Linked DNA regions of Rubripirellula amarantea. The protein of the gene in region 1 interacts with the protein of each later gene in a pairwise test. Links are inferred from orthologs where the notes say so. Each region holds a gene or a part of one and is shown in the gene's direction. Other genes may lie near its edges.

Region 1 (14,686 bases):
TGGTTCAGCCGGACCGGCGATCACGATGTCTGAGTTTTCAGCGTCAACGAACACATAGTCAATTTGTTGCAATCCGGCCAAGTATTCGACTTCGGCAGGGATGGGGTTGCCCGATTGTTTGGCTTCGACGATCGCTTGTTGCAATCCTTTTAGCGAAACCATTCGCAGCGATGCTTCGTTGGCCAAGTCGCCTTGGACCTGTTTGGTGTGTTGGCGAAGCATTTCGGCGAGTTCACGTTTTTCGTCAATCGTGGCATCTCGCACAATGCCCGCCGCGTCAACCATCACGCCCCCAACACTGTTCTGGTTGCCCAGACCACCGATCAAGCCGGCGTGCAAGGACGCTGCCAGCGCTATCACGCCAAGGGAACCCAAGCTCACACGCTTTGTCAGGGTGATGAGTCGATTTGGCTGAGCGTGCCACTTTAGCAGTGCAGAAAAATCCATCGTGTGGATCTCCGGGGGCAGGTTGTTCGAGAGCGAAGGGTGACCATGATAAGATGAGAGCTGTCCGCAAAAAACAGCATTCCCATGTTCGTTAGGATAGTTGCAGGCCTGCTTGGCGGCAACGTAGAACGGAATTTATTCCGATGGATGGTCGGCTTTTGATCGGTGGAATGATCGCATTTTGACGATTCTTTCCCCTGTCTTGCCGCAGCATATTTCACGCTTCTCCTCTTAACACACCAATTCCTTTTGTCTTCATCCGCCTACCTTGTGCTTCGATCCGCCGGCCGCTGGAGTGACGTGTTCCGGCTTTCGCCACCCGCCCAGGCGATTCTGGGCCGGTCTTCGCAAAGCCAAATCGTGCTCCGAAGTGAGCGAGCCAGTCGCCAGCATGCTCGGATTTATTGGCATCCCGGCGATCGCGATGGGGATGGGGCCGGCTGGATGATCGAAGATCTCGGCAGCCGCAATGGGACCTTCGTCGATGGAACCCAGATCACCGCGCCGACATTGTTGACCGATCCGGTGGAAATCAACGTCGCTGGATTTACCATTCGATTCACTCATCACATCAACGCAGCGCCCGCGAGCGAGAAGTCCGAGGCTCAAGCCACCGACGATCAGCTAACCATGGAGTTCGATCCATCAGCGATCACAGATCGTCGCAGCAAGAGCCGGTATTTGGAAAATGATCCGACGGCATCGCCCGGCAGTGCTTCGGCGGCCAGTGCGGCTGGGTTGTCGAGTCGTCGACTGTTGCAGCTCGCCTTCGCGCTCGCTCGCACCGATTCATTTGAGTCGTTGGTCGAAGAAACGCTCAATGCATTGGATCAACATCTGATACTTGATTCGGCCGGGGTCTACGCTTCGCAAGCTGCTTCCAGCGTGATCGACATGCCGCTTGTTGGTACGCGGCAAAACGGAACGCGTTCTTATCGTCGTCCGCCAGATTCGCTGTTGCAAACCATCGAGGGCGAAAACAGCGAGGCGACGTTGGCACGGAACATCCTCGGCGATTCAACGCTGGCGACCGAGAATAGTCGTGGTGTGATTGATGTCGAGAGTCTGATCATTGCACCGGTGCGTGACACCGACGCGATCCTTCGAGGATTTATCCACGTCACTACCACTGGCGGGCAAGATCCCTTGTCGAGTGAGGACCTTGAATTTGTGGTCGCCGCAGCGCAAATCCTGGCTGAGTCGATCCGTTCACTCGGACAGCAAGTTCAACTGTCACGTTCGCTTGATCGCAGTCGCAAGCAGGTGGAGCTGTTGCAGCGTCAGGTCAGCGACAAGGTCCGCTTGGTTGGACGTTCGAAGCTAATCCGCAGCGTGATCGACAAAATTGGCCTCGCCGCACCGACGAACACCACAATCTTGGTTCGAGGTGAATCGGGAGTTGGGAAAGAATTGGTGGCTGCGGCGCTGCATCATGCGAGCACGCGACGTGATGGACCATTGGTGTGTTTGAACTGTGCCGCGCTATCGCCAACACTACTCGAAAGTGAATTGTTTGGTCATGAAAAAGGTGCGTTCACAGGAGCTACTGATCAAAAGGCGGGCAAGTTCGAAACCGCCGATACCGGAACTCTGATGCTTGACGAAATTGGCGAGATGAGCGCCGAGGTGCAGGCAAAGTTCCTTCGAGTCCTTGAAGGTCATGCCTTCGAACGAGTGGGCGGACACGAATCGATCAAGGTTGACGTGCGAGTGGTCGCCGCGACCAACCGCGATCTTCAGGACATGGTTCGCCAAGGAACTTTCCGGCAAGATTTGTACTATCGGCTGAACGTTGTCGAGATCGTGGTGCCGCCGCTGCGTGAACGAGCGGACGATGCGCTGCTGATCGCTGACTACTTCCTCAACAAATTCAACCTCGAAACTGGCCGCAAGATCGAAGGCTTCACTGCGGCAGCCAAGCGAGCGTTGTTAGATTATTCGTGGCCGGGCAACATTCGTGAGCTGAAGAATGTTGTTGAGCGTGCGGTTGTGCTCAATACGAAAAACGAGATCGATGTTTCCGATCTAGCGTTATCGCAGACGCCGATGCCGAGTGGTCCATCCGCCACATCACTTACGAGCGACGTCAATCTTACGCTCGCCGAACTGGAACGCGCTCACATTGAACGAGTGCTTCGGCATACGGAAGGCAACAAGACTCAGGCGGCCAAGTCGCTTGGTATCGAACGCAGTACGCTCGATCGGAAGTTAAAGCGTTGGTCCGAGTGACGAATCGACGCTTATTGCTTCAACGCTAGTTTCACCATTTGCCCCATCGATCGAATGGCCTCGCGTGATGTCAGTTTGCTTTCGCCGAGCGTTCGATCGGTGAACGTGATTGGCACTTCGATCATGTGAGCTTTGACTTGTTTCAGCCGAATCAAGATCTCTTCCAGTACCGAATAGCCGTTGCTCACCAAGTTGTCGGCACCAGCTTCCTTGAGTTTCTGAACTCGATAGCAACGCATCGAACCGCTGCAATCTCGAACTGGCAATCGCAAGCACAGCGTGGCAAATCGATTGACCAGATGGCTCATGATCTTTCGTCTCAGCGGCCATCCCACAATGGAGCCACCGTCGACGTATCGCGAGCCAATCACCACGTCGATTTCACGTTGAGGTTTACCGTTGGCGGTAGGTTGTTCATCGGCTGGTTGGTTTGAAGCTGCGCTGTTTGCTGAGTTATTAGTCACCGATCTATTTGTCGCCGAGTTGATCGTCACCGCGTCATTAGTCGCTGCTGCGTTACTGCTCACGTCGCGGCCACCCGATTTCGTTGAATGCGTTGTCTGATGAGTTGCTGCATCCAGCAGTCTCGGTATGTCGGCGGGGTTGTGACTGAAGTCGCCATCCAGGTTGACGAACCATTCATAGTCGCCATCGATAGCCGCTTGCATGGCGTGTCGGATCGCTCCACCAAGTCCACGCGCCGTGCGAACGTCGACTCGGATCCGAGCGTCATGTTCGGCGCTTCGGTTCGCGATCGCCGCGGTGCCATCGGGCGAATTGTCGTCGACGATCAAGATATCGGCGTCGGGCAACGCCATTCGCAAATGCGTCAGCAAGCTCTCGATATTCGCGGCCTCATTGAGCGTGCAAACACCGATCAGAACTCTTCCCGTGGGTGGAGGTGCTAGATCGGCGACGGTGGCGGCGTTTGGCATCAATTCATTCATTCTTCATTTACCTTACTCGCAAACCACCAATTTCGACCAGCGTGGTTTTTTCCATGCGTCGTTTGGCTCCCACCATGATCGGTTTTCGATAACGATATTTCTGGCTCGTAGAATCATCGAGCCAACGCGATGACGGGCTTGGGGGCGACCACGCATAGCAAACGGATCCGCGCCCACGGGTGTACGCATGGAAGATTGCGGGATAAAAATGGTCATCCCTTCATGGTGGCCTCGCGGCCCGGAACTCTAAGGAATCATTGACGTGGACCAGCATCATCTTGACATTGCCATCCGTGCGGCTCGAGCAGGTGCGAGGGAGTTGATGGCGCGTCGCGATGATCGAGTCGTTCGCGAAAAGGCGCCCAAGGATTTGGTGACCGACGCGGATTTAGCATCCCAAGAAGCCGTGCGTAAGATTTTGCTCGACGCATGCGAAGGCTACGCATTTGTGGGGGAAGAGGAAGGCGAGACCCAGCCACCCGACGCAGTGCGAAAGGGCGACGACGACGCTCCGCCATGTTGGGTAGTCGATCCTCTCGATGGGACGGTCAACTACGTTCATCGACTTCAATCGTTCGCTGTTTCGATTGGTCTGTACGCCAAAGGCAAGATGCGGCTGGGGGTAATTTACGATCCGGTTTCTGGCGAGATGTTCACGGCTTTCGAAGGCGGGGGAGCGTTTTGTAATGGCAAGCCCATCAAGGTGAGCGGTCAAAGTGATTTATCGGACTCGTTGGTCGCTTGTAGCTTTCCCGCCGGAATCAAAAAAACAGACCCCGAGGTCGGGAAGTTCGTCAACGTTCTTGAGCAGTGCCGGTCGCTTCGACGGCTTGGGTCGTGTGCACTCAACATGTGCTATGTTGCCGCAGGTCGATTGGATTCCTATTGGGCGACCGCCGTGTCACCATGGGACTCGGCGGCAGGAACAGTCATTGCCCGCGAGGCAGGGGCAGTCATTACCGCCTACGACGGTGGTGAATTCGACGACTGGAATCCACGGTTCTGCGTTTCGGGTTCGTTGCCACTTCACCAATCGATGGTTGCGTTGCTGAAGTCGGACTCGATTACTTAGTTTTCGTCTGCGTAGCTTTCGTCGCCATCGCAGGCAGCAAACGGAAATTAATTTCTCGACCGCGCACGCTGCGATAGGTCCAGTCAGCACGTCCGCGTGACAAAGTGTTTCGCGGTAAAATCCGTGATGCCGTCTGATTGTGGCAGTATTGATACCCCGCTAAACTGAAGCGAAGAGCTGGCGGAATGTGCTCTGAATCAGTTTTGACCCTCCTGACCGGCACCCCATCGATCACCTGGAAACGCGGATGAGTAAATCAGACAACTTGGATGTAATGGACGCCGGCACCGTAAAGATGATCATTGGTGATCGAGAAATCGAGATGCCACTGGTCGAAGGTAGTGAGGGCGAGAAGGGCATCGATATCAGTAAGTTGCGTGCTTCGACTGGCTTGATCACGCTCGACGATGGCTTCGTCAACACCGGTTCGACTCGCTCTGCCATCACTTTTCTCGATGGTGAAAAAGGAATCCTGCGATATCGCGGATACCCCATCGAAGAGTTGGCGGCAAAGAGTGACTTTGTCGAAGTCGCGTATCTCTTGATCTACGGCGACCTACCCACCCCGGTCCAGGCGGAAGCGTTTCGTTCGGGGATTCGTGATCACACGATGATTCACGAAGACATGCGTTCGTTTTACAACGGGTTCCCTCGTGATGCTCACCCGATGGCGATCTTGTCGAGTGTGGTGGGAGCGTTGTCGACGTTCTACCAAGATTCGATGGATCCTAACGACGCCGATCAGGTTGAAATCTCGATCTACCGGTTGCTCGCCAAGCTGCCAACGATTGCGGCTTACAGCTACAAGAAGTCGATGGGTCAGCCATTCATTTACCCGAACAATGAATTGAGCTACTGCGAGAACTTCTTGCACATGATGTTTGCGACTCCGGCGCACGAGTACATGGTCGACCCGGACTTCGCCGAAGCGTTGAATTTGTTGTTGATCGTTCACGCCGACCACGAACAAAATTGCAGCACGTCGACGGTCCGCATGGTTGGTAGTAGTAACGCGAACTTGTTTGCATCAATCTCGGCCGGTATCGGCGCCCTTTGGGGGCCCTTGCACGGTGGAGCCAACGAAGCGTGCGTGAACATGCTTGATCAAATCGCCAAGGACGGTGGTGACGTCAAGAAGTACGTCGATATGGCCAAGGACAAAGAAAACGGTTTCCGCTTAATGGGATTCGGTCACCGGGTCTACAAGAACTTTGATCCGCGTGCGACGATCATCAAGGCAAGCTGCGAGAAATTGTTGAAGAAGCTGAACTTGGATGATCCGCTGTTCCATGTCGCGCAAGAGTTGCAGGAAGTCGCACTGCGAGACGAGTACTTCATCGAACGCAAGCTCTATCCCAACGTCGACTTTTATTCCGGCGTGATCTATCGCGCTCTTGGAATTCCCGTTCAGATGTTTACCGTGCTGTTCGCAATTGGACGTCTGCCGGGATGGATTGCTCACTGGCGTGAAATGCACGCGAACCCTGGAAGTCGCATCAACCGCCCTCGCCAAATCTACACCGGGGCGACCGAGCGTGAGTTTGTCAGTATCGAAAAACGATAGTTCGCCGTACCCGCTCGTCGATCGGTTTGGACGTGTCCACCGTAGCGTTCGATTGAGCGTTACGGATCGTTGCAACATCCGATGCTTCTATTGCATGCCCGAGCACGATGCCGTGTTCGCGCCGCGCGAACAATTGCTGACCTTCGAAGAACTCCATCGACTGACTTCTTTGTTGGTCACTCAGATGGGTGTCAACCGAGTGCGGATCACTGGCGGTGAACCCCTGGTGCGACGAGAGCTACCCACGCTGATCCAAATGTTGGCGGGGATTCCGGGACTGGAAGACTTGTCGTTGACGACCAACGGAGTGCTGCTTGCTGAACACGCCGATGCGCTGCGTGACGCCGGCTTGCAGCGGCTCAACATCAGTCTCGATACGCTCGACGAATCGACGTTCCAACGAATATCGCGGCGTTCTGGTTTGGCTAAAGTGATCGAAGGAATCGATGCCGCGATTGCCGCCGGCTTCCAAAGCGTGAAGCTAAACGCACTGGCGATTGCTGGGGTGAGCGAACCGGAAATCACTCGCTTGGCCGAGTTTGCGATCGACCGAGGTGTCTCCATTCGTTTTATCGAGTTCATGCCACTCGACAGCGATCGCGATTGGACGTCCGCGAAAGTGCTAACGGGTGATCGGCTGCTCGCAATCTTGCGCGAACGTTTCGGCGAAGTGACACCTATACAACGAGCCGATCAATCTCAACCGTCGGAAGACTTCTTGGTTGGGCGTGGACGCGTCGGAATTATTCGTTCGGTTAGCGAACCGTTTTGCGGTTCTTGCGATCGATTGAGAATCACCGCGGATGGATCAATGCGAAACTGTCTCTTTGCGAGTGAAGAGACCCCGCTTCGCGAATTGATGCGGTCGGGAGCCCACGATCAGGTCTTAGCTGACCAAATCGCGTCATGTGTGGCAGCCAAGAAAGCGGCTCACGGCATCGATGATGCCTCGTTCTCGCCACCTATCCGCCCGATGTATTCGATTGGCGGATAGGTCGCGAAAAGAAAAATATACTGCTTGAACGACGAAGCAACTCATTCGTCGCTCAGCAATGCAGGCCGGTTATTCGGTGGCCGGTCGCTTGGGACGATCGCCACCCGGTTCGCCACCGCCATCGCCATTTCGATCGCCACGACGACCTTGTCCACCGCCGCCCATGCGTGACATCGCTTTGGTGAGTTCTTCCTTGGAAAGCGATCCATCACCATCGGCGTCGATGCGTGCTAGACGACCTGACATTGCTTCAGGAATCTCATCGCCGCTGAGTTTTCCGTCGCCATCGGCGTCTCGGTTTTCGAACATCTTGGCAACCATTTCAGGGCCGCCTCTACCTTGGCGTGACATCCCTTCGCGTCCACCTGGCCCACCTGGTCCGCCCGGGCCACCACCGCGATTGCCCATCATGGTAGGCCGCAGTTCATTGGCACTTAGCGAACCGTCATTGTCTTTGTCCAACGTTTTCAAGGCAGCGACCGCATTGTTAATTTCGTCGCTACTGATGGTGCCGTCTTGGTCAACATCGAGCGCCTTGTAGATCGGCAGCATCTGGATCATTCGTCCGAAGCCTTCGGGACCACCCCCGCCGCCAGGTCCCCCGCGTCCGGGGCCGCCTTCACGACGAGCGCCTCTGTCTCGTGGTCCTTTTTCGGATCCCGTTTCTGGTGGGTCGGCCAGTACCGTTGAAGTTGATAGTCCAGCTAGCAAACTCGCCAACACAGCAGTGCGGATTGGATTGCGTTTCATTATTAGGTTACCTTTTCGGGGAAGTTGTCATAGGACGTTCTGTAAAACGCCGCGCCAAGTGCAAGGTTTCGGTGCGAATGCACAATCCGATCAAGTGACCTAGAACATTTGGCCAATAGCTTCGTCCGCAAGTTGGCTCCAAAGTGTCTCGTCTTTGGTGCGATCTACAACTGGTGTCGGTGCCCCTGCGGCTTCATCCTCGGACGTCGCGTTAGATTCCCTTGCGATTTGATTGATGATGATCAACGCGTCGCGGGCCGTGACTTTGTAGTCACCATTAACGTCTAGGAAATAGGGATCGGGTTTCTCGCTCGTCGGATCCAAGTCGACGTTGTCCTGGCGACGCCCAAGTTCGTTGATGATGATCAAAGCATCGTTGGCTGAAGTGCCGTTAAGCCCGTTGACGTCATACCGGTTCTCAGGATTTTGAAAGACCGGAGGTTCGTCGTCGAGAACTTCCAGTGTCGCAGACCCCTGAGTGTAAAGGTCGTTTCGAAAGACAAGGTTAAGGCTCTTGGGGGCTGCAGCAACATCATTGTCGACAGCTATAACGGGAATGCGGACGGAAGCCTGACCCGCCGGAATCGTAAATTCGCGTGGAAGGTCTATCTGTGAAGCAAGAAAGCCTAAAGCGGAAACGACAAGTTCCTCGTCCGTGTCGGTATTGCTTCGTCGGATTGTCAAATTCACAGCCGAACCACCTTCGACAACGCTGTCGCTCGACAGAGCCGCCGTGAGTGATTCTTCGTCGCGAACGTCAATCGTGACTCTGCCAGACTCAACGCCACCGCCGGACGCCGTTAGTTCAACCGCAACGGTTCCATCAAGAAGATTGTCGTTGACCGCGTTGAGTGGAATCGTGACCGACGATTCGCCAGCAGGAATCACCGCTGTAGCGTCAACCGTCAATTCCGTGGTGTCGGACGAGGCCACCGTGATCGTTTGGTTGAACGTTTTCGCAGGACCACTACGCGTGATCGTTAGCGTTGCTGCCGCATTCCCCGCGTTCTCGTCGACCGCACTCTTGCTAACTTTCAAGCTAAGTTCTGGTTTGGGAGTAACGGTAATCGTAAAGGTCTTTTCGTCGGAGCCTTGGTTGTCATCGAACACACGCAACTTCACCGTCTTAACGCCGGTGGTCTCGTAAACGTGAGTACCCTTGAACTTGGCCGACGTCAACGTGCCATCGGCCTTGCCATTGGTGGTAACCGTGGCGTTGCCATCGTCGATGGTTCCATCACCCCAATCAATCGAATACGAGAATGTTTCCTCGCTAGCGGGATCACCATTGGGAGTCGAAAATCCTGGATCGGTGATCGTTCCGATCGGATCGAGCGTGATCGCCTTACCGACCTCGACAGTCTGATTTCCAACCGAGGTCAACGAGGGCGCAACATTCGTGACGTTGACCGTACGAATTTCATGGGTAAGTGTTCCCGACGTCGATCCACGAAGCACGACCGTGACGAGGTACTGGCCATCATCGGCGTAGACATGAGTCTGATTGATTTTCGCAGTTGTTGATTCGAGCTTTTCCCAACCAATGTCGTACATGCCAGCCAAGTCAAGTGTCGAAAGGCCTCGCGCACGGACATCGATCTGGGGTGTCATGTTGGTGCTTTGGATGTTGGCGACGCTTTGTGCCCAGTGAGCCGTGGTCAACGGAACTTTGCCATCGCCTTCGTAGGCTTGGTTTGCGTTCGTCCCATCAAAACGACTTCCATTGACGAGGCGGTTCCAAGACGGTGCAAGCCCAAACCCAAACGCGTGTGCGAGTTCGTGAATCGCAATCGAAATGAAGTCGGTCTGGTTCTTGCCAATTTTTTCGGGATCCGTCCCAAAGTAAAAGTCGCGGGGTTGATCAAACGCAATCGAACCTACAACCGCTGCGAAGTCATCGGGCGATTTCTTGAGCGATCCGGTCTGACCTCGCGACCGAAGGTCATCCACGATCGAATCAAGCTTTGCCTGAGCTTGGTTGTTGCACTGCGTTTGCGTAAGCGTGCCGCAACTGAAGAACGTAGCTGGATTCTTGATCGACACGTTAAGCGAACCAATCCCGCCGACTGCTGCAACAGACGGTCCCAAACCTCGTTCGTTATCAAAATTTCTTGAGCCCGCGAAAATCAAAACTTCGTTGGCCGCAATCCTTACGTTCCGTTTGCTGCTCACTTCAAAATTCTGTACGCCCGTCGTTGGGTGGTCGATGACCGGCGTGACGTTCACGTCAGGATGGGTTCCGGTCGCTTCAAGTTCGTCGGCGAACAAACTAACGAAGGAGTTCGCGGCGTACTCTAAGGCCGCCTTCGATCCGGCTTGTTTGAAGAAACCGCGTGTATCGAGCGAGTAGTCGAACTTGATTTTGAGCTTGCCAGTTTCGTTGGTACCTAGCCCGGTCACATTCGTTTTTTGACCGTCTCCCCAAAACACTTCGCCGGAGATGTTGCCAGTCAGGCCCTCGGTGCTGAGGTTTTGGCTAAGTTCGAAAGCGGCCGCTTCGGCGATCATTAGCCGACGTATTTCCAGCGATTCAAACCTCAAAGGACGACTTAACTTGGGACTGCGACGACGCTGCCTTGAGGGCGCATTGAGTCGGGGCACTGTTGGCATAACGTTATTGAAGAGGATGAGAAGAGACAGCGAGCGCTGAGTGTACGTCCAGGTAGTATTCTATGGAGTCATGCAATAGGGAATAAGTGCAATGCAAGGCGTCCAGGGCTTTCCTTTTGCGGTCGGCGGCCAACACCAAGTTTGAACCGTAGTCACCAGCAGGTGAACGGGTGTGCTGGTACGCAGCCGGCAAACGACCGCTTATCTGGGTCGCAAGATCATCGACTTGGCGGTAGTTTGCTTGAGATAAACTAGGTCCGTCCCATCGCCTGTCATGGCTTCGTTAACCAGGTCAGCAAGTCCCTCTTCGGAAACACGGCCAATGATTCCACCTCTAAATCCCCGTCAGTACATGTTCCGTCAGTTCGTGTTTTGTTTGCTGGTAGCAACTTGCCTCACTAACTCACAATCGCATGCTGACGAGCCTTCCGAGACGTCAGAAGTTACGGCGTCAGAAGTCGAGCCAAAGCCAGCCGAGACGGTGTCGATCTTCGCGGATAAGAATCTCGAAGAAGCGGTACGGGCCGAAGTTTATGCCAAACGGTACAACAGTGAACCCATTTTGGCGGAAGATGTTGCCACGATTTCTCGAGTCGTTGCGAAACGTAAAGGAATCAAGAGTCTGGCGGGCTTGGAACATTGCAAGCGAATCATGCTTTTGGATCTTGCTGGCAATGAGATCGCCGATCTCAACCCGCTGAGCGAACTGAAGTTGTTACAGTCTGTTACGATTTCGAAGAACAAAATTTCGGACTTGTCGCCGATCAAAGGACTGAAGTCGATGCAGTTGCTGGACTTGTCCGAGAACCAAGTTGCGGACCTTTCCGCTATCGAAGGAATGTCGAACCTGAGAACGCTTTACGTCAGCGGCAACAAGATTGATGATCTTTCGTCACTGGCCAAATTGACCAAGCTGTGGTCGGTCGATTTTTCTACCAACCAAGTTTCGGACTTAGCGCCGATAGCGAATTTGAAGTGGCTCAGTACCCTTAACGCAGACGGCAATCAAGTCGAATCGCTCACGCCGTTAAAGGGGCTGGGCGAACTGGACCTGATGATGATTCGCCGAAACAAGATTCGCGATCTAACGCCATTAATTGAAATGTGCGAAGCAGACTTCAACGGGGATCGCAAATTCGCGCCGTATCTAGACATCTACATCAGCGGCAATCCGATCGACGATGCGACACTGAATGAGCAAATCCAACGGTTGCAAGCTCTGGGCGTTGACGTCGAGGACGATCAATAGCCATCACGTCCCGGCACACACCTTACCAACCTTCGCACACCTTACCGACCTTCGCGTAATCGGTAGCCGAGCAGGTTGTCGAGTTCAGGTTCCGCTTCGATCAGCTTGACCGTCTGCTCGATATCGTACTCCACTCGGCGATAGACGATTTTCTCGGGATCGTGAATCACATAGCAACTTCGGGGGTCACCATCGCGAGGCTGACCGACGCTTCCGACGTTGATCATCAATCGTTGATTGCGATCCGAGATGTCATAGCCGGCGCCCGTATCCGTGGGGCGTACAAAGCGCAGGTCACTGGTGAAAACGCCAGGAACGTGGGTGTGGCCTTGAAAACACAGATGCCGGAATAGCGAGAATAGCTTTTCCATTTTCTTGACGTTCTGGGTGTCTTCGGGAAAAACGTATTCATTCGTCGGTCCGCGCGGCGAACCGTGAACAAACATTAGGCTTGGCAATTCACCGTCCCCGGACCCCGGCACTGCTTCTTCCACGATCCGTGGCATCCGGCACAGGTAATTCATACGCTTCAGGCTAACTTCGGGGCCTTCCGGGCCGCACTCGACCTGAGCTCGCGTCCAGAAAATGGCCTGTTCGGCAGCAACGTTGAAACCTTCTGGATCGAACAGCGCGCTGCTGTCGTGATTGCCAAGAATGCAGAACTCAAAGTTCATCACTTGATCGAGGCACTCGCAAGGCTGCGGCCCATAGCCAATGACATCGCCTAGGCAGACGATTCGATCGACGTTCTGCGATTCAACGTCGGCCAGCACCGCTTCAAGTGCGGACAAATTACCGTGAATGTCACTCAGGATCGCGGTGCGGGTCACGTCGGTTTATCAACTAGAAGGTAAGGAATATCAAGGTCGTTGCAGGCATCGCACTTCGATCAAATACTTGGGAATGAAGCCGAATGTTTCGACATAGTCGAGAAAGCGTGTCGTGCTTGAGTTAGACAAACGTCTTTCTAACGCCCGTGTTTAAGTCGATCGCCAAGAGCATCCGAAAGATCGGGCACGTTGTAGATCTTTTCGGCCGTCTTATTGCGATCATAGTCAACGCGGCGGTACGTAATCGTTTTCGCATCCGTGTCCAAAATCACATAGCACGACTTGTTATTGTCATCGCGAGGTTGGCCGACGCTTCCAACGTTGACCATCAGCTTTGCTCCGCCAATCTTGTAGGAATGGTCGCATTCGTCTGGCGAAATAAACTCGCATTCCGTTGTGAAGATTCCCGGCAGGTGGGTGTGTCCCATGAAGCAAACGTGTTCGATTTTGCCGAACAGAATTTCCATCTTGCGAGTGTCGAAGATGTATTCGGGGAACACGTACTCGTTCGTGGGGTCACGTGGGGAGCCATGCACGAAACGGTACTCGGATTCTTCGACCTGTCGCGGCAGTTCACCCAAGAAGTCCCAACGCGAATTGACTTGAGCGTTGCTTCCAGGTCCATTGTCGAGTTGGTCGCGAGTCCAATAAATCGCCTGCAACGCCATCTGATTGAAGCCATCAGGATCGAATAAAGCAGCTTGATCGTGATTGCCCAGAATTGTTTTCTGGCAACGCTTCATGACTAAATCAAGGCACTCGCAGGGATTCGGTCCATAGCCGATAATATCGCCCAGGCAGTAGATCTCTGCTACATCGTTAGAATCGATATCCGCTAACACGGCCTCGAATGCTTCGAGATTGCCGTGGATATCGCTGATCAAGGCTCGCTTCACCGGTGGATTCCTGCTGGTGCGTCGACGGTAGGTCGTCTCAATGGGGGCTCGTCATGAGTCATTCGACGACCTCCAATTGTAAGTGGAATTAAAATTTCGCAGCAATCCCATGACTGAGTAGCTCGTCGGAAGCCTCTATCCTAACCCACACCCTTGCACTTGAACAATCCACGCACTCGACGGAAGACTGAAACAAGCGGATGACTGAAACAATCGGGAACTCGACGATCCAAGCGGACGGGCAAACCGCGTCGGAAACCGCTGGGCAATTGGCGATGGAGACGACGGGAAAAGGCGGCAGTATCGCGATCTTAGTTGCCGGCCGAGTTGTGCACCAAGTCGTATTACCCCAACGAGAACGTACCGCGCGAGTCTTGACCGGCGAACTCGAGCGAACGGTCGCTTGGGCGAACCAATCGGGTATCAAGATTGGGCTTTTGTCGGTCGCCGATGGCCCAGGTTCATTCACCGGCCTGCGAATAGGCGTGACGACTGCGAAAACGCTTAGCTATGCGTGGCAAATCCCTTTGGTCTCGGTGGATTCGTTGTCAGCGATCGCGGCTGAAGCATTTCGAATGACCCCGAACGTAGACCGCATTCTGGTCGCTCTGGATGCTTATCGCGAACAGGCGTACGTCGCCGAAGTCAGCCGACAACTTCTTTCGACCACACCGTCAGAAATGGCCGAACGGATCGAGGTGCTTTCTCATTCTGAATTGGCCTCGCGAGTGGCATCAGCTCAGGGTTGGCATTTCGCTGGTGACGCCAAACTATTCGATGATGTCGATGCTGCTCGAATCCTGCCTCGAGAATGCGATGCCGTGGGAGTGGGCATTATCGCTCATCAAAAAGCCAGCCAAGAACTGTTTGTTGAGGCAATGGAGTTGGTACCTCGCTACGTCAAATTGAGCGCGGCCGAAGAGAAACTGTAAAGCGAAGTTTTTCTTAGCGCGAACGCAAAGATCGCGAGAAGGCAAACTGACCGACAATAAAAAAACCTCGACGAACAAGTTCGCCGAGGTTTTCCGATGAAAGACTGCAAATCTTTTTCGTCAATGATTACCAGTTGAACTCGGCACCCACGTAGGCTCCGTGCAA
Region 2 (14,767 bases), on another replicon or contig:
GCAACGACCTGGAACCTATCCTACAGATCGCTGTCGAATCGCTTAGTGAACTTGAACGGTTAGCGACCACGAACGTCGAAAACCAATCGGCATAGCTTCTTTGCTATCAGCGGATCCCAACCGACGGTTCTTTTGAATTTGCGTTGATTACGTGAGCGTCAAGGTCGGCCCTGTTTCGACTGTTCTGCTGGCACATGGTTTGCTTTCTCACTTACCCGTCCGCTTCACGGTGGGAGTAATGCACTCCCAAGCGGCCACGTATAAATCGTTCAAGAGGTGTGTGATGGTTATGAAACAACAAACGAGTGGAAAGTGGAACTCGATTCACGGTGCGGTCCAAGAAAAGTATGGACAAATTACGGATGATGAACTCCGTGAGGTCGAAGGTGATAGCGAGCAATTGATCGGACTCATCCAACAAAAGGTTGGTGCTGCTCGCGAAGAAGTCGAATCCTTCGTCACCAGGATCTATCAAGAATGTGGCGAAAGCTGTTCGCATTTGACTTCACGGGCTTCCGAATATGCGGAAGTCACTGGTGAGAAGCTGCGACAAGGGTACGAGCGTTCGACCAAAGCAGTCGCCCGACACCCCATGGAATCGGTTGCCACTGCTTTGGGTATCGGCATCCTGGCAGGAATCGCCATTGGGTATTCGCTTGCAACTGATCGCTATCGAGAACCAACGTGGCGCGAGCGTTGGAGTGGACGATAACACCAGACAACTTCGCGATTTGATCGCCGCGATTTGATCACCCGCGCTACGAGGCAAATCATCGTCGCGGTCATCTCTTCCCATTCACCTTTCACCCTACCAATTAAAGTTTTTCAACGATGAATGCACAAACTAAGACGCCACCCACTGAATCCCAAAACCGTGACATGCACAGCAAATTCGACGAGGCAACTCGTTCGGCGGGTGAAAGCCTCCAGGAGTACGGCAATCACTACGTCGCGAGCCCCGCGAAGGACGTTTTTGGACTTCTTCGTGATTACGCGAAGGATCGTCCCGACGTTGCAGCCGTGTGGTGCTTCGGCCTTGGTGTGATCGTAGGCTGGAAGCTGCGCCGCTAGATACAGCGATGCACTCGACTTCGCATGCTTACAATGGATGCCTCTGAGCACCGAAAAGCTGCACTACGCAAACTTAGGACACGGTCTTGAGAAATAGGCACAAAGCATAAATGGAAACCTACCAGGCAATCGCGATCTCACTTGGACTCGGCCTGCTGGTAGGCTTGCAACGACAATGGAAAGAGTCGGAAATCGCGGGGATACGGACGTTCCCGCTCATTTCATTGTTTGGCACACTCTCAACCCTGATGGCTGATCAGTCGGGCTGGCTGATCGCCGCCGGGGTTCTTTCAATTGCGGTTCTGCTTGCAATCGCAAACATCGCCAAGATTCGCTCGGGCGACTTCGACTCGGGCATGACAACGGAAATAGCAGCGTTGTTGATGTTCGCCGTTGGCTGCGCGTTGGGAACAGGGAACACTGGCCCAGCGATCGTTACCGCAGGCGTCGCCGCGGTTCTTCTGCATTGGAAACAGCGACTGCATGGTTTAGTCGCGTCAATGACCGACAAAGATCTACGTGCGTTGATGAACCTAGTGCTCATCAGCCTCGTCGTTTTACCGATCTTACCAGACCAAACTTTCGGTCCTTACGATGTGCTGAACCCTTACGACATTTGGCGAATGGTTGTCCTCATTGTCGGCATCAGTATGGTTGCCTACGTAGCGTATAAACTCTTGGGAGCCAAAGCCGGAGCTATTCTGGGAGGCATCTTTGGCGGTTTGATTTCTAGCACGGCAACCACCGTCAGTTATGCGAGGCAGACCAAAAGCTCACCGGACGCCACGACCATGGCTGCGATGGTGATTCTGATCGCGTCGACCGTTGTGAACGTTCGCATCTTGATTGAGATTGGGATCGTATCTCCGAGCTTATTGAAGTTTACGTTCCTACCTATGACCTCGCTATTGATACTGATGGTCGTAGAATGTTTTGTCTTGTATCTGCCGCTTCGCCGTCATGCCACGACTCCACCCGATCACGACAACCCTGCTCAATTGAAGCCAGCGATCATCTTTGGTGGCCTCTATGCGATCATCTTGTTCGCTGTCGCAGCAGCTAAAGATATTTTCGGCGAAAACTCACTTTATGCAATCGCGGGCATATCAGGACTGACGGATGTGGATGCCATCACCCTATCAACGGCAAAGATGTTCAACGAAGGTCGCGTCGACCCAGATACAGCATGGCGGGTGATCGTGATCGCAACGCTATCGAACCTGATCTTCAAGGCCGGCGCCGTTGTGCTGCTGGGCACTCGCAAATTAAGCCTATATGTGGCCGCGGCCTTCGGCGTCGCTGTTATTGGCGGCGTTCTTATGCTGGTCTTTTGGCCGGGCTCGGCCATCAATGAAGTGCCTTTCCTTCAGGGTCTGTTTGAAGGGTCTGAAAGCTCTTCTTAAAGCAGATCGTCGGCTTCCGGCACACTGTTTGCGTTTGAATGCTTGTAGACATTTCATTCAAACTACTTAGGAGCAAACCATGAGTCTCGAAACAAAGACCGACCTCAATGAAACCACGATTAACAAACTACAAAAGCTAATTCGTGCCAATATCGATTCCTACAACGGCTTCCACGAATCCGCAGAGGAAATCGACGATGCACAACTTACGACTCTGTTCAAAGAGATTGGCGACCAGCGTAGCGCCATGGCGAGTGAGCTTCAAAAGTTCGTGGAGTTCAATGGAAAAGAAGCAGAAGACGACGGTAGTGTAGCCGCCAAGACTCACCGAATCTGGATCAACATTCGCAGCAAGATCAACGGTGGCGATCCCTACGTCATTCTGATCGAAGCCGAGCGAGGCGAAGATCACATCAAAGCAGCCTACGAAGAAGTCTTGAAGGAAACCGCAGGCAGCGCCATGAACGACCTACTCACTGACCAATACGCAGCCGTGAAGGCAGGCCACGATAAGATCCGGGATTTGCGAGACGCGTACAAGAACAAGTAGAGGCGTCGTAGGGGAAGCGTGCACTGTAACCGATTCGATGCGGTCGAATCTGCTGATCTGTTGATCTACTGATCTACTTCCCGGTTGCCTCTTGATGTTGAGCGGGAGAAGTCGGCACCGTCTCACTTCTCTCTTGCTGAGACAAAAGCCTGCCTCGCTCAGACACTTTGCTTTTCAATATGCAATCAACAATGTCGATTCACGGGGAGAGTTTTCTCATCAACGAAAGCCTCTTCGATTGATTGGGAAGCTACCTGTTCGTTCGCCAACCGATCACACGCCACTAGCGACGAATCGTTGATTCGTCGCTTCTTTCTTTTGAAGTAGGAAGTAAGCGTCAAAACGTGCGAAAGACGCATCGCCAGCTCTCTTATCTCGTTGATTGGTCCACGACGTGCAGCTAAGTGTTCTTATTAAATGTCCGCTAAGTAGAGCGGCATACTTATCTGACTCAGTCTGGAGAAAGAACAATGAACTGGGACCAAATACAAGGCAAATGGAAACAGGTCAAAGGCCAAGCCCAACAAAAATGGGGCGACCTGACGGAAGACGATCTTGACGTTGTCGCTGGCAAGCGAGAAGAGCTGGTTGGCAAGGTTCAAGAACGCTATGGCATCGCCAAGGACGAAGCAGAAAAGCAAGTCAAGGAATTCGAGAGTTCATGCAACTGCTAGCAGAGTTGCTGCCGCAAGGCATCCATTGAACGAACTCGCAAACCAGTTGAATTCAGATGAACGAACATCAGGCTAAACACCTAGTTCGATAACCGAATCTTCTTACTCATATCAACACTTGGAGAAATTACTATGAAACGTGCATTCCAATACGCGACCGCTGCTGCGGTCCTTTCATGCGTCACCCTGGGCAACGTTATGGCCCAGGACGCAGCTACTCAAGACCGTTATCAAACTAACGGTGTAAACCAGCAAACCGACGCTGGGAGACTGGATTCCAAGACAAGCGGAACCAATATCCGGGTTAGCCAATTGATTGGCTACAACATTCAGAATTCACGAGGAGAGAGCGTCGGTGAAATCAACGACATTGTTCTCGATTCAAAGACCGGAAAGGTTCGCTACGCGGCGGTAACCTACGGCGGCTTCTTGGGAGTAGGTAACAAGATGTTTGCCGTGCCATTCGAAGCGTTCCGTGTCCAAGCCGATCCGGATGAAGTGGGCGACGATGACATCGACTCAGATGACTATGTCTTAGTCTTGGATGTCACCCAGCAACAGCTTGAGGGCCAACAGGGATTTGATGAAGACAGTTGGCCAAACATGGCTGACTCACAATGGGCAGCCGACCTCGACAAACGATACGGCGTCAAACGCAACATGGACGAGAAGGATCGTCTAATGCGTGAAAACCGTCGAAACGTCAATCAGTAAGCTTTATTGTTCCTATGGCCGACGCGGCAATAACGACGCGTCGGCTTTTTTTGCGCCTACACATTTAACCGCCAGAACTTGTTCGCCCCTTCGCTTCGCCGATAAATCGAGGAAGCTCGCTGAGCAACGAGATTGCTGACACCGCAAACCCTATTTACGAAAGTTGAATTATGAAGACTTCCCTGTTCGTCGCTACTCTAGCCCTAGTCCTTAGCTTTGCGGGTTGCGACGTTGACGTCCATGAACGTGGCACTCTGCCTGATGACACTGATGGCGTCAATGTTGACGTCAACGACACCCCGGTTGAAAATCGAATGGAACGCCGTGAGGAAAGACGCGAAAACTTGCGAGACGCAGTTGACGGCGTCGACGTTGAAGTAGGTGATGGCGGAGTCAACGTGGATGTTGGTGAAGAATAGTACGTCCAGTACTTAGATGCAGACACCGTGTCGCCAACTTAGGCGATACGCGTGTTTTGCAAAGAGCATTTGCAAAGAGCGTTCGATCGTAACGATCGCTCTAACACTCCATCCTATCAACGGCTCGTTGTTGAATGACTTAGACTGAACTCCCTAGTCTGAATTCCCTAGAACGAACTCCCCAGTCTTAACTCACGAGACTGCCCAAACGGCTCTCGTGCACCTCGCGTCGTCGCTCCGCTCAGGCAAACACAGAATTGAACGTTTGCCGAATGCCGATCGCAAAGTGCCGAATGTCGAAACAGCACAGATTGATTAACTACGGAGCCACTGGATCGACTGGTGCTACCGGCTCACGATCAATGCTCGCATCGATCTTGCCAGCCGCGCTGTCTACGGCATTCTTGGTTTTCTCGACAATGGTCGATGTGTCCTGTCGGACCTTATCCGTGTCGACCTCTATGGTTGGATTGCCATTGGGTGAACTGAATTGAAGCCAGCCGATCAATCCAAGAACAAGGACCAAAACCAAGATTAATACGACGACGCGCATGATCAATTACCTCTTAGGTGAACCGAAAGGGTTGCTGAACTGTACGACAGTCCCAACAACCACTCTGAAACTAGGCGAGCGACAACCGCGTCAGCCTATTCTTGTGACATCCCGCATCACTGACGGTGAAGTTTGTCACGTGTCAATTTGAAGGCTCGTACAAGCAATTGTTGCGCCAGGTGCTGACACGCTGCTTTGCCTGACAACGGCATAGCGTTTGCGTCACAGTATTTAAGTAAACGAACAAGCAACAAGTAAACGAACTGCGACGAAACTACACCCTTCAAATAAGGACATTCGAATGGACATTCCTCAAATTACCTCGAAGTCGACTGCAGAGACTGGCGAGATGGGCCAGAAGTACTTGGCATCGGGAAAGCACGTTGCTTTACGGCGTTGGCAGGAGGGTAAAGCGGATTACGATTCGCCCCGCTCTCGTGACTATGAGACCGTTGGCTACTTGCTCAGTGGGGTCCTGGAATTGGACTTGGACGGTGAAGTGGTCACGTTACAAGGGGGAGACTCTTGGTTAGTGCCCGCGGGTGCAAATCACCGTTACCGCGTGCTTGAACCTATTGTGGCCTTGGAAGCCACAAGCCCACCTGCACGTTACAACGAGTTAGATGATCCCAGTAGTAATTGATAACGCAACATTTCGCTCAAAATCACTTCGTGTGACCTAGCTGATTGACGACTCAAGCGATCGCCAACGACCTACGCACTTTTAGTCCCTTGAATGAACTATTGACCTACTGAATGACACAACAAAAATCCGACCTTGCGATGATCTCTGCGGTCGCTCAGTTGCTTGCGGTTATATTAACCGTCGCAGCATTGTATTTCGCCCGTGATGTTTTCATTCCGCTGGCACTCGGATTGTTGCTGTCGTTCCTCCTGAGTCCGATCGTAAACCGGCTGCAACGACTAGGTATCCCCAACGTCATGGCAGTTGTAGCAACTGCGGCGCTCGCGTTCGTCCTTCTTGCAGGCGGCTTCACTCTGATTGGCCGCGAACTGACCACCTTGGTCGGCGACCTGCCAAAGCATAAAGGAGAGCTCGTCGCAAAAGCACGCAGTCTTTCGGGGATGACAAGCGGCGTTGGCGGATCCCTCGACCAACTCGCAAGTGAAGTGACCGAGGCGATGGAAGAGGGTGCAGCGGTCAAGATAGATGATCAAGAAGACGCAGACACGTCTTTGTGGACGACATGGACCAACCGAATCCTGCCAGAGAACTCTGACGGCCGCAAAGACTTGCCTCACGACGGTACGTCCACCCGCACGCCCCTTTACGTCCAAGAAGTGCGAGATGACTTGCCGTTGGCTTCATGGGCAACCACAGCGGGTACCGTGCTGGGGCCACTGGCCACGGCGGGTCTTGTGAGTGTGTTCGCGTTGTTCATGTTGATCCACCGAGAAGACTTAAGAGACCGCATCATCGCGGTGGTCAGTCACGGAAACTACGTCACAACAACCGAAGCGTTGGACGAGGCGGCCGGGCGAATCAGCCGATACCTGATCGCTCAAACGATTGTGAACACTTCGTACGGGTTCGTATTAACCGTTGGTTTGGCGTTGATCGGGGCGACCATGACCCCAGGCGGTAGTTTTCCCAACGTGATCTTATGGGGTGTGCTGGCGACATCGCTCCGATTTGTACCCTACATCGGCCCGACCGCTGCTGCCGTTTTCCCACTCGCGATCGCTTTGTCGGTCTTTCCGGGCTATGGCGTTGCGTTAGCCGTGTTGGTCCTAATCATCACGATGGAATTATTCAGCAACAACGTTTTGGAGCCATGGTTGTATGGTGCCAGCACCGGCATCTCGGCTGTCGCGGTGATTGTTGCGGCCGTGTTTTGGGGTTGGTTGTGGGGGCCGGTCGGTTTGCTCCTTTCGACCCCGCTCACCGTTTGTTTGGTGGTGCTCGGACGCTACGTTCCTCGCTTCAAAATCCTTTCCACTTTGTTGGGCGAGGAAGTCGAAATCAAAAAATCAATGCGGTTTTACCAGCGGCTACTAGCCGGTGACGAACATCGAGCTGGTGAGTTACTCAGGCAATACGTCGCTGAGTCGGATTTGTCCGGTGTCAGTGATGAAGTGATTGTTCCCACACTCAAACGTATCCGTCTCGACCACGACGCTAGTCATTTAAGTGATGTTGACGCCAATCGCTTATTTGCGATGTCCGGGGGATTGATCGCCAGCCTGGGTGAAGAATTGGACACTTCACCGGCAAAGGCTGAACCGGTAGATGGCGAACCATTGGATGAGGAAACCACGGCCACGACTTTACCTACGGTGGTCGGCTGCACGTCGCATCACTTCAGCGAATTCTTGCTATTGAACTTGCTTCGAATAGGTGGCCGTGGGAAGTACGAACTGACCAGCATTGATGACGAAACTCTCCCGGAAGAAATAGGCCGGCAGATTGCAGATAGTGCACCCTCCATCGTGGTCATCGTTGTGCTACCCAAAGGAGGCTTCGCGCAAGCTCGCTATCTTTGCAGATCCATTCGTAGCGAAGGTTACACCGGCCCAGTGTTGATCGCTTGCATGGGCAAGTTCAAGAACTTCGACAAGTTGTTTGTGAAGTTTCGCAAGGCCGGCGCGACCGGCATGACGACCTCGTATTCGCAAACACGAGCCAAGATCGAATCGATACTGCAACGGCAATCTCCGGCGCCAGACCAATCGTTCCACCGCTCTGAAACGCCTGACACCATTTCCACGAGTTCGCTTTGAACTACCTTTCTTCAACCTTCAATTGATTGAGCACACCATGACCACAATTTTGCTAGTCGACGACCACGACGATATTCGCGAGATGATGGCTCAACATTTGCGTAAGCGTGGTTATGCAGTGGTCACGGCTAGTAACGGCCTCGAGGCTGTTCTGGCGACCGCCCAAGCTGCACCGTCGTTAATTTTGATGGATGTCAACATGCCAGAACTTGATGGGATTGAAGCTACCATGCAAATTCGAGCTGCCGAAGTTGAAAAACGAATTCCTGTGATCGCGCTGACCGCTCACGCGCTTCCGGATGATGAGACGCGGGCGATTGCCGCCGGTTGCGATGCGTTCCACTCCAAACCCGTCGACTTCAAACGACTGTTCAGCCAGATCAGTGAGTTGCTTGGGGAGAAGGCCGTCAATTCCGAAGGCGTTCCCTCATGAAAACCGTCGTCTGGAACTCTGGTTCGGGAAGGGCGAGCGAAACAGATACACTACGAACTCATCTGGACCATCACGCTACTACTTGGATTGATCTATCCGAAACCTCGGACTTGGTGGACGAGATCAAGGCTTCTTCTAATACGCCGAAGTCCACCGTCGTCGCTGCTGGTGGTGATGGAACGGTGAATGCCGTCGTCAATGCGTTGATGACTATCGAAGCGGCTCAGCGACCGAGCATGGGAATCATTCCCCTAGGCACTGCCAACGATTTCGCCGGCACGCTCGAGATTCCCGATGACATCTCATTGGCGGTCGAGATACTCGCGCAGGAAGCGATTCCGGTCGACGTGGTTCGTATTCAGGGTGAGAACATGGAACGCTACTATGCCAACATCGCCGCGGGTGGAAACTGTGTTCGGGTCAGCGAAGTCATGACCGATGAATTAAAGGCGCGTTGGGGAGCGTTTAGCTACGTTCGCGGGGCTATCGACGTTCTGCCTGATATGACTTCCTACTGTATCGACCTGAATTGCGATGGAGAAGTTTTTCAGAAACTTGATTCTTGGGCGGTCTTGGTTGCCAACGGAAAAACAAATGCTGGACGAATCCAAGTCGCGCCGAAGGCTTCGCCGGTCGATGGACTGATCGATATCGTTATCATTCGCGATGGTACGGTGGGAGACATGATTGAGATTGTTGCGAACAACTTGCTGGGTGACTTCCTCGAATGCGAGCAAGTTATCTTTCGGCAAGTTAAATCGCTTCAATTGCAATCCAATCCACCGATGCGGTTTACCCTCGACGGCGAGTTTGTGGATCGGGAACCAGTGCGTTTTGACGTCGTCCCCGGCGCCGTTCGAATGCACATGAATGCCACCGTTTGACCGGCAACTGCGTGATGCACTCGGCAACTGCGTGATGCGCTCGGCGGCATCTGCGTGGTGCACAACCTTAGTGATCGTTTTCAGTGGGACTCATTCTTATCAATTGCCTGAACGATTGACTTAGCAAGCATCAGTGATGCCGTTAGTTATCGCGGAAATCAAGTTCACCATCGACGTCACTCTCGCGGGACCGTTCGGATGAAAAAGGAGCCTCAGGCGATTGATTGAGATAGTCACTCAGACCTTGCGATGAATTGCCTTCGCTGCTTTGAAAGTCAGGTGAGTCTCGTTCCAACAAGTCATTGGGCCGCAGCGGGTCGTTTGATAGCCGCATCAATCCAACGCTTCCCGGCGAGATCATGGTATTCGCGACGCCCAGCATTGGTTGAGCCGTGTAGGTAGGCGGTACCTTGCAAGCGCGATTACAGCCCTGGCAACGATCGCAGGTTCGACTGGCTCGCCAGAACATCAATTCATCCATGCACGACCTCGATGAAACGAAGATTCGGTCACCGGGTTGCAGTTGATAGTTCGACGATGTGTTTCCCATTTGAACAATGGAGCGATAACAGACGGGCAATGTCACTCGGCACTCACATGGATCCGTCGGACGGGCCAGCAGAATTTTGCACGGGTTTGCTGCGCTGGTCAGGCCACCTGCCGTGACGATCGCGTCGAGAACGGTTTCAAACCCGGATAGCGGGTAAGCGCCCGGTGCATTGACTTCACCGAGTACATAGAAGCGATGTACGGGTTCCAACATTCGCACGTTGACCGCGATCGCGTCACAATCCTCGGGCAAATCACGTGCTTGATTCAATTCGCCGGTTTCGTCGGCCAACAGCGGCTTGCACGTTTCTTGCTGCAGTCGAATCTGATACGCGATCTGACGTTCGATCAACGATTCTGCTTGCTCAAGATCCTGACCAGCGACAACGACACGACCGTACGGTCCCAGGTCAACCGTTCCATCAGCCAAAACCACTTGGTCGGCTGGAAGCCGCAGGTCTCGCTCTAGGTTGACCGGTTCGATCAGCAAAGCGTCACCAGGTTCGAGAGCATGCGGTGGTAGCACCGTCTTGGCATTCTCTCGAGCGATCCCAAATGGAATCTTCGACGCATCAAGGACTGACTCGGCGTCCTTCGTTAACATTGAATCCGAAGGGAACAGGGATAACCCTAGGGTGCTGCACCCGGTCATCCATAGGCAAGCCAACATGGCATAGCCCTGCATAAGTCTTCGAGTCGTGATCTTTGCTAGCTTGCTAGAACCGTTTCGATGCATCATGTCGCCTCGTGTGGTGAAATCCTTCCTACACGAATAATCGGCGCGCGCGACACGCTTAGCGTGGCTTATAAGACATATGCGATGCGACAGTCAGGACCGTCACAATCGGAACGACTAGAAAACTGCAAGCGGTTGTGAAACACACAGCTCACTTCATGTCGAGTTCGCTCGCAGCCCCGGCGGTCACACCAGCGACAATCAGCCGTTGGCCCTCTCTTAGCAGGAACCGAGCAGCCTCCTCGCGAAACGTATCAATGGGTTGCACACGAACGATTGGATCTTGGACCGTACCTATGACGCGAACCACCAAGGTGCGATCTCGTAGCAGCTCGGTAATGTCCAGTATTGCCGAAGTGGGAAGCAACGACCGCAGTGCATACCGTCTCGCTAGCTGCGAGAAATCGGCCGCGATGTCTCGATAGTCGCCTGTCGCGATCAACGCATTCAAGTCCATACGTCCGCTGCGGATAAACACTTTTCCATCTGCTTGCACCAGCGCCGTGTCCGACCCAATCCAAAACTCGTCAATCGTGATTGCACCGCCACCGATGACTCCGTTCACTTCACCAACATCGAAAGTTTGGTTCACCAACGAAATCGGACCGAGGAACTGCGAGACACCCACGAGTCCCGGAATTGACGCACCGCGTGTCTGACCGAGTTGAAAAGCGAATCGTCCTCTCAAGTCGTCAAGTGACTGAATTGATTTCCCGTTAAGTGTTAGGTCGCCTGTTAACTCACCTTGAGCGAACGACGAAGACCGTCCGAGTTGCTTGGTGAGTTTAGAAAAATCCACTCGCCGCGTTCTCCAGCGACTTTCAAGATCCACGCCACGGCCGCCGCGACGCGTCGAGGATAACGCAAGCTCACCTTGAACCTGTCCGCCACCTTGCGTGGACCGAACCGAAGGGAAACGCAGCGTCCAACTCATTTGAGTCAAATTAGCGTCCGCCGCGATTCCACTATGTGCTTTTCCCAGCGGCAGTCCAAAAAGAGATAAGTCAGTTCCATTGGCGCTGCCTCGAACGCGAACAGATTCCTGATACCCATTCACCGTTGCCGTTAACGATCCTCGACCGCGGTAGTCTTCCGCGACGTCCCCCAGAAACCAGAGACCACGATCTAACACAATTCGATTGGCCGATATCCAAAGGTCAGATCGAGGATGAATCTTCTGGCTCGAATCAACCAAGTACACCCGCCCCGTCGCTCTTGCCGTGCCTCCAGCGTAAGACCCAACGAGTGACTCTAGCTCGAAAATGTTGTTTCTGACTTTTCCACGTAGGCGAGCGGAACGTGACAACAACGCAGAGCGATGACTAACTTCACGAAGTTCCAGTTGAACGTCAGCATCCGGAAGTCGAGTCTGATCGTTCTGGTCCTTCGCTGCTAAGACCGTAATAACACCTGACACTGTTCCCGCTAAGTCGCTGCGCGCCGCAGACGTGACGCTCAGCAGTCTTCCCAAAGACATACCGTCAAATGTGAATTCCGTTTTCGCGAACCGTCGTGTCAGGTCAGGCCAGCGATCCGCAGCCTGCATCTCGGCAATGGTATCGATGCTGAACTTCCCATCAAAAACTTCTCCTTGAGCGACGAGTGCAATGCGACCGGATCGTGCGGTCACATCAACGGTCAAATCACCCATCTCGGCTTCGCCCAATCGCACCTGCTTCATCGACAACTTGGCATTTCCTTGGTGCGAGACGGGTTGATCGAGCGCATTAAGGGGAACTTGCCAATCCACTTCGCCAACCAGGACGACTGAAAGGTCGACGTTGCGTCCCGCGATCGGCACCGTCAACTTGGGTGCAACATCCGATACGGATCCTGTCAACGAAAGCGTTCCTTCAGTCGCGAATGGAATTTGCGCAGAACCATGAATTTCGCCTCCAAACACCGATGCATCGAGCGAACGAAGGTCCAATTGATCAGCAGTGATAGCGTAGAATGCCTGAAGACGACCAAGCCGAAACGACTTCGGCAAATCGGCTTCGTTCCGCCTGGGAACGACGGTGAACTTCTCAGGTGTCAGCTCTATGTCGTGCTCAATCGTCCCGAGATTAATTCCGGCAACTCGAAGCCTTGGTGAAGCGACTAAACCGCGGATCTCCCAAGTTGAATCTTTGATCTCGTTGTTCAACTTTCCTGAGCCGAGAACGCGAAAGTCGAACTTCCCTGACGCGACGTTTGAACCGGTTTCAGTTTGAGAATCTGCGAGCGACGAACGAGAGGCGATCTCAACGAGAGACTCCGCTGGAACATCGTCGCCTGTCATTTCAAACTGGAATTCGCCTACGCCCGATAAGGGGACTTGTCCCTTGCCTCGTACGCGAATTGCCCCGGCAACGTCCGCTAGCCCGGCAAGCGTTGACGTCGGACTGTCACCATTATTGCTTTTGGATATGCCGACTCGAGAACCACTAACCTGATTGACCGCGACCAAATCAAAATCGTTAATGAATAGAATTTCGTCGGCAATCTGAACTTCCTTGGCATCGAAGTCTGCGGTCGGCAACCCCGGAACTTTCAATCCTTTTCCCTGGAATGATCCGGTGAGTTGATAGGTTTCGATTTGATTGAGGGTGTCTAGTGGCACGCTCACGCTGATGTTGCCCGATAGCGTGCCGTCGGACAGTGCGTCTTCATCGACCTGTCCCGTCAGCTTTGAGATCAAATCGCTTATTGGGGCGAGCGACACGTCGGTCACCTCACTATTCGCGTCGATCTTTCCTCGCGGAACAAGCTCTGCTGTTCCGCTTCCGCGAATTGCCCCGGGTACCTTGCGCGCGGCCGTTCGATCAATCACTTCTGACTTCAGTTCACGTAGTGTGGCAATCCCATCACGGTAGGCAATGTTGGTGCTTAGGTTTTGAAACTGGACACCATCGACCACCAAAGATGAACTCGTCAGCGTGCCATCAAATCGGTACGCCGCAGCGTCTCGCAAAGAGGTTAGGGGGACGCCCACTTCGAACTCGACACTGACTTCGCCCTCGAGATCCAGACCGGTTTCAATTCCGATCATCTCCAGCCGATCGGCCAACTTTCCGACGTTGATATTGTCCAAGGACCAGTGAGTCGTCCAATACCGTGGCTTTCCCTGAGGCTGCGCTTTAGCGGGCTTGGCCGGAGGTTCCTGGGCCTGGCATTGGGTGAAACTGCATACCAATATCCACACCACCAATAGGCGATGGACGACGGGCGCTATTAGCAAACGACGAATAGGCATGGAAATTTTGGTTTGAGTGAAGCGATGCTTGATGAACCCCATACCGTGAAACTGGGGTATTCCGCTCAGCCAGCCGCTCCAGCCTACCTAAATCGACAAGCGGAACGCCAATGGGATTCTGCACACTCGGCAATCTCTCGCCCCGTGTTGGCCATGTCCTCGCGCAGGTTGACTTGCGATGCATCCGAGAACCGTCCGCCGAGCCCTCGTGGCGATCAGCCATCGAGCCCCGAGGCCCGAGCAACATGCAACATGCAACCAACCTCAAGCCCCTACGAAAAAAGGACTTAGAGCGGCTGCTCTAAGTCCTTTTGTTGTAACAAGTACCGAAGGAGGGACTCGAACCCTCACTGGTGTGAACCAACTGGATTTTGAATCCAGCGCGTCTGCCAATTCCGCCACTTCGGCCTGTTGGGCAAGAGTATCGCGTCGAACGACAATTTTCGCAAGTCCGTCAGCCAACGCTATTTTGGCTACGGATTACTCAGTCGTTTGCGAGTCTAATTCCACAAACCTTGAACGTCGTCGGCCAACAGATCTAGGATGTCAGTCTCGTCATCGTCACTGATGCTAGAGTCCGTGCTGGCGACTACGGGTCCCAACGATGCCGCCACAGATGGCGAGTCCGTTGATAGCACTTGGTCGGACTGGCTGAGGTCCGTGAAAATGCTGTCGCTGGCCACGGTCGAACCCAAATCAGTCGATGTCGATGCCGCAAGCGGTGCCACAATCGCCTCGCCCTCGGACTCACGTGAGTTGTTCATTCGGGTGAGATAATTGATCACCTGCAACGCGTCGATCGCC

Evidence for each region.
Region 2: the proteins of Pla22_RS14435 (region 1) and Pla22_RS06695 interact in binary tests that used the Escherichia coli proteins (3 or more experiments, as listed by UniProt). The link is inferred for Rubripirellula amarantea from one-to-one orthologs.

Annotation. Positions count from the first base shown.
Region 1 is NZ_SJPI01000002.1:242,088-256,773, forward strand. The notes cover bases 4,245-7,100. They hold Pla22_RS14435 (citrate synthase), read left to right. Parts: upstream 4,245-4,942; coding sequence 4,943-6,259; downstream 6,260-7,100. Other genes in these bases: Pla22_RS14430 (inositol monophosphatase family protein), read left to right, coding at 4,245-4,695; moaA (GTP 3',8-cyclase MoaA), read left to right, coding at 6,231-7,100. Outside these bases: Pla22_RS14415 (DUF1598 domain-containing protein), read right to left, coding at 1-447; Pla22_RS14420 (sigma 54-interacting transcriptional regulator), read left to right, coding at 697-2,676; Pla22_RS25695 (polyprenol monophosphomannose synthase), read right to left, coding at 2,688-3,611; more of Pla22_RS14430, read left to right, coding at 3,886-4,244; more of moaA, read left to right, coding at 7,101-7,253; Pla22_RS14445 (EF-hand domain-containing protein), read right to left, coding at 7,323-8,003; Pla22_RS14450 (dockerin type I domain-containing protein), read right to left, coding at 8,103-10,613; Pla22_RS14455 (leucine-rich repeat domain-containing protein), read left to right, coding at 10,936-11,862; Pla22_RS14460 (metallophosphoesterase family protein), read right to left, coding at 11,904-12,692; Pla22_RS14465 (metallophosphoesterase family protein), read right to left, coding at 12,830-13,588; tRNA (adenosine(37)-N6)-threonylcarbamoyltransferase complex dimerization subunit type 1 TsaB, read left to right, coding at 13,789-14,520; Pla22_RS14475 (BBP7 family outer membrane beta-barrel protein), read right to left, coding at 14,648-14,686.
Region 2 is NZ_SJPI01000001.1:1,845,916-1,860,682, reverse strand. Bases 7,563-10,499 are described here. They hold Pla22_RS06695 (diacylglycerol/lipid kinase family protein), read left to right. Parts: upstream 7,563-8,555; coding sequence 8,556-9,443; downstream 9,444-10,499. Other genes in these bases: Pla22_RS06690 (polysaccharide biosynthesis/export family protein), read right to left, coding at 9,586-10,499; Pla22_RS06700 (response regulator), read left to right, coding at 8,164-8,559; Pla22_RS06705 (AI-2E family transporter), read left to right, coding at 7,563-8,126. Outside these bases: Pla22_RS06755 (hypothetical protein), read left to right, coding at 1-95; Pla22_RS06750 (CsbD family protein), read left to right, coding at 290-712; Pla22_RS06745 (hypothetical protein), read left to right, coding at 832-1,071; Pla22_RS06740 (MgtC/SapB family protein), read left to right, coding at 1,182-2,474; Pla22_RS06735 (PA2169 family four-helix-bundle protein), read left to right, coding at 2,554-3,024; Pla22_RS06730 (CsbD family protein), read left to right, coding at 3,495-3,698; Pla22_RS06725 (PRC-barrel domain-containing protein), read left to right, coding at 3,831-4,412; Pla22_RS06720 (hypothetical protein), read left to right, coding at 4,583-4,831; Pla22_RS06715 (hypothetical protein), read right to left, coding at 5,151-5,384; Pla22_RS06710 (cupin domain-containing protein), read left to right, coding at 5,686-6,027; more of Pla22_RS06705, read left to right, coding at 6,141-7,562; more of Pla22_RS06690, read right to left, coding at 10,500-10,731; Pla22_RS06685 (AsmA-like C-terminal region-containing protein), read right to left, coding at 10,880-13,963; Pla22_RS06675 (Ig-like domain-containing protein), read right to left, coding at 14,464-14,767. UniProt on the Escherichia coli protein: In vitro phosphorylates phosphatidylglycerol but not diacylglycerol; the in vivo substrate is unknown.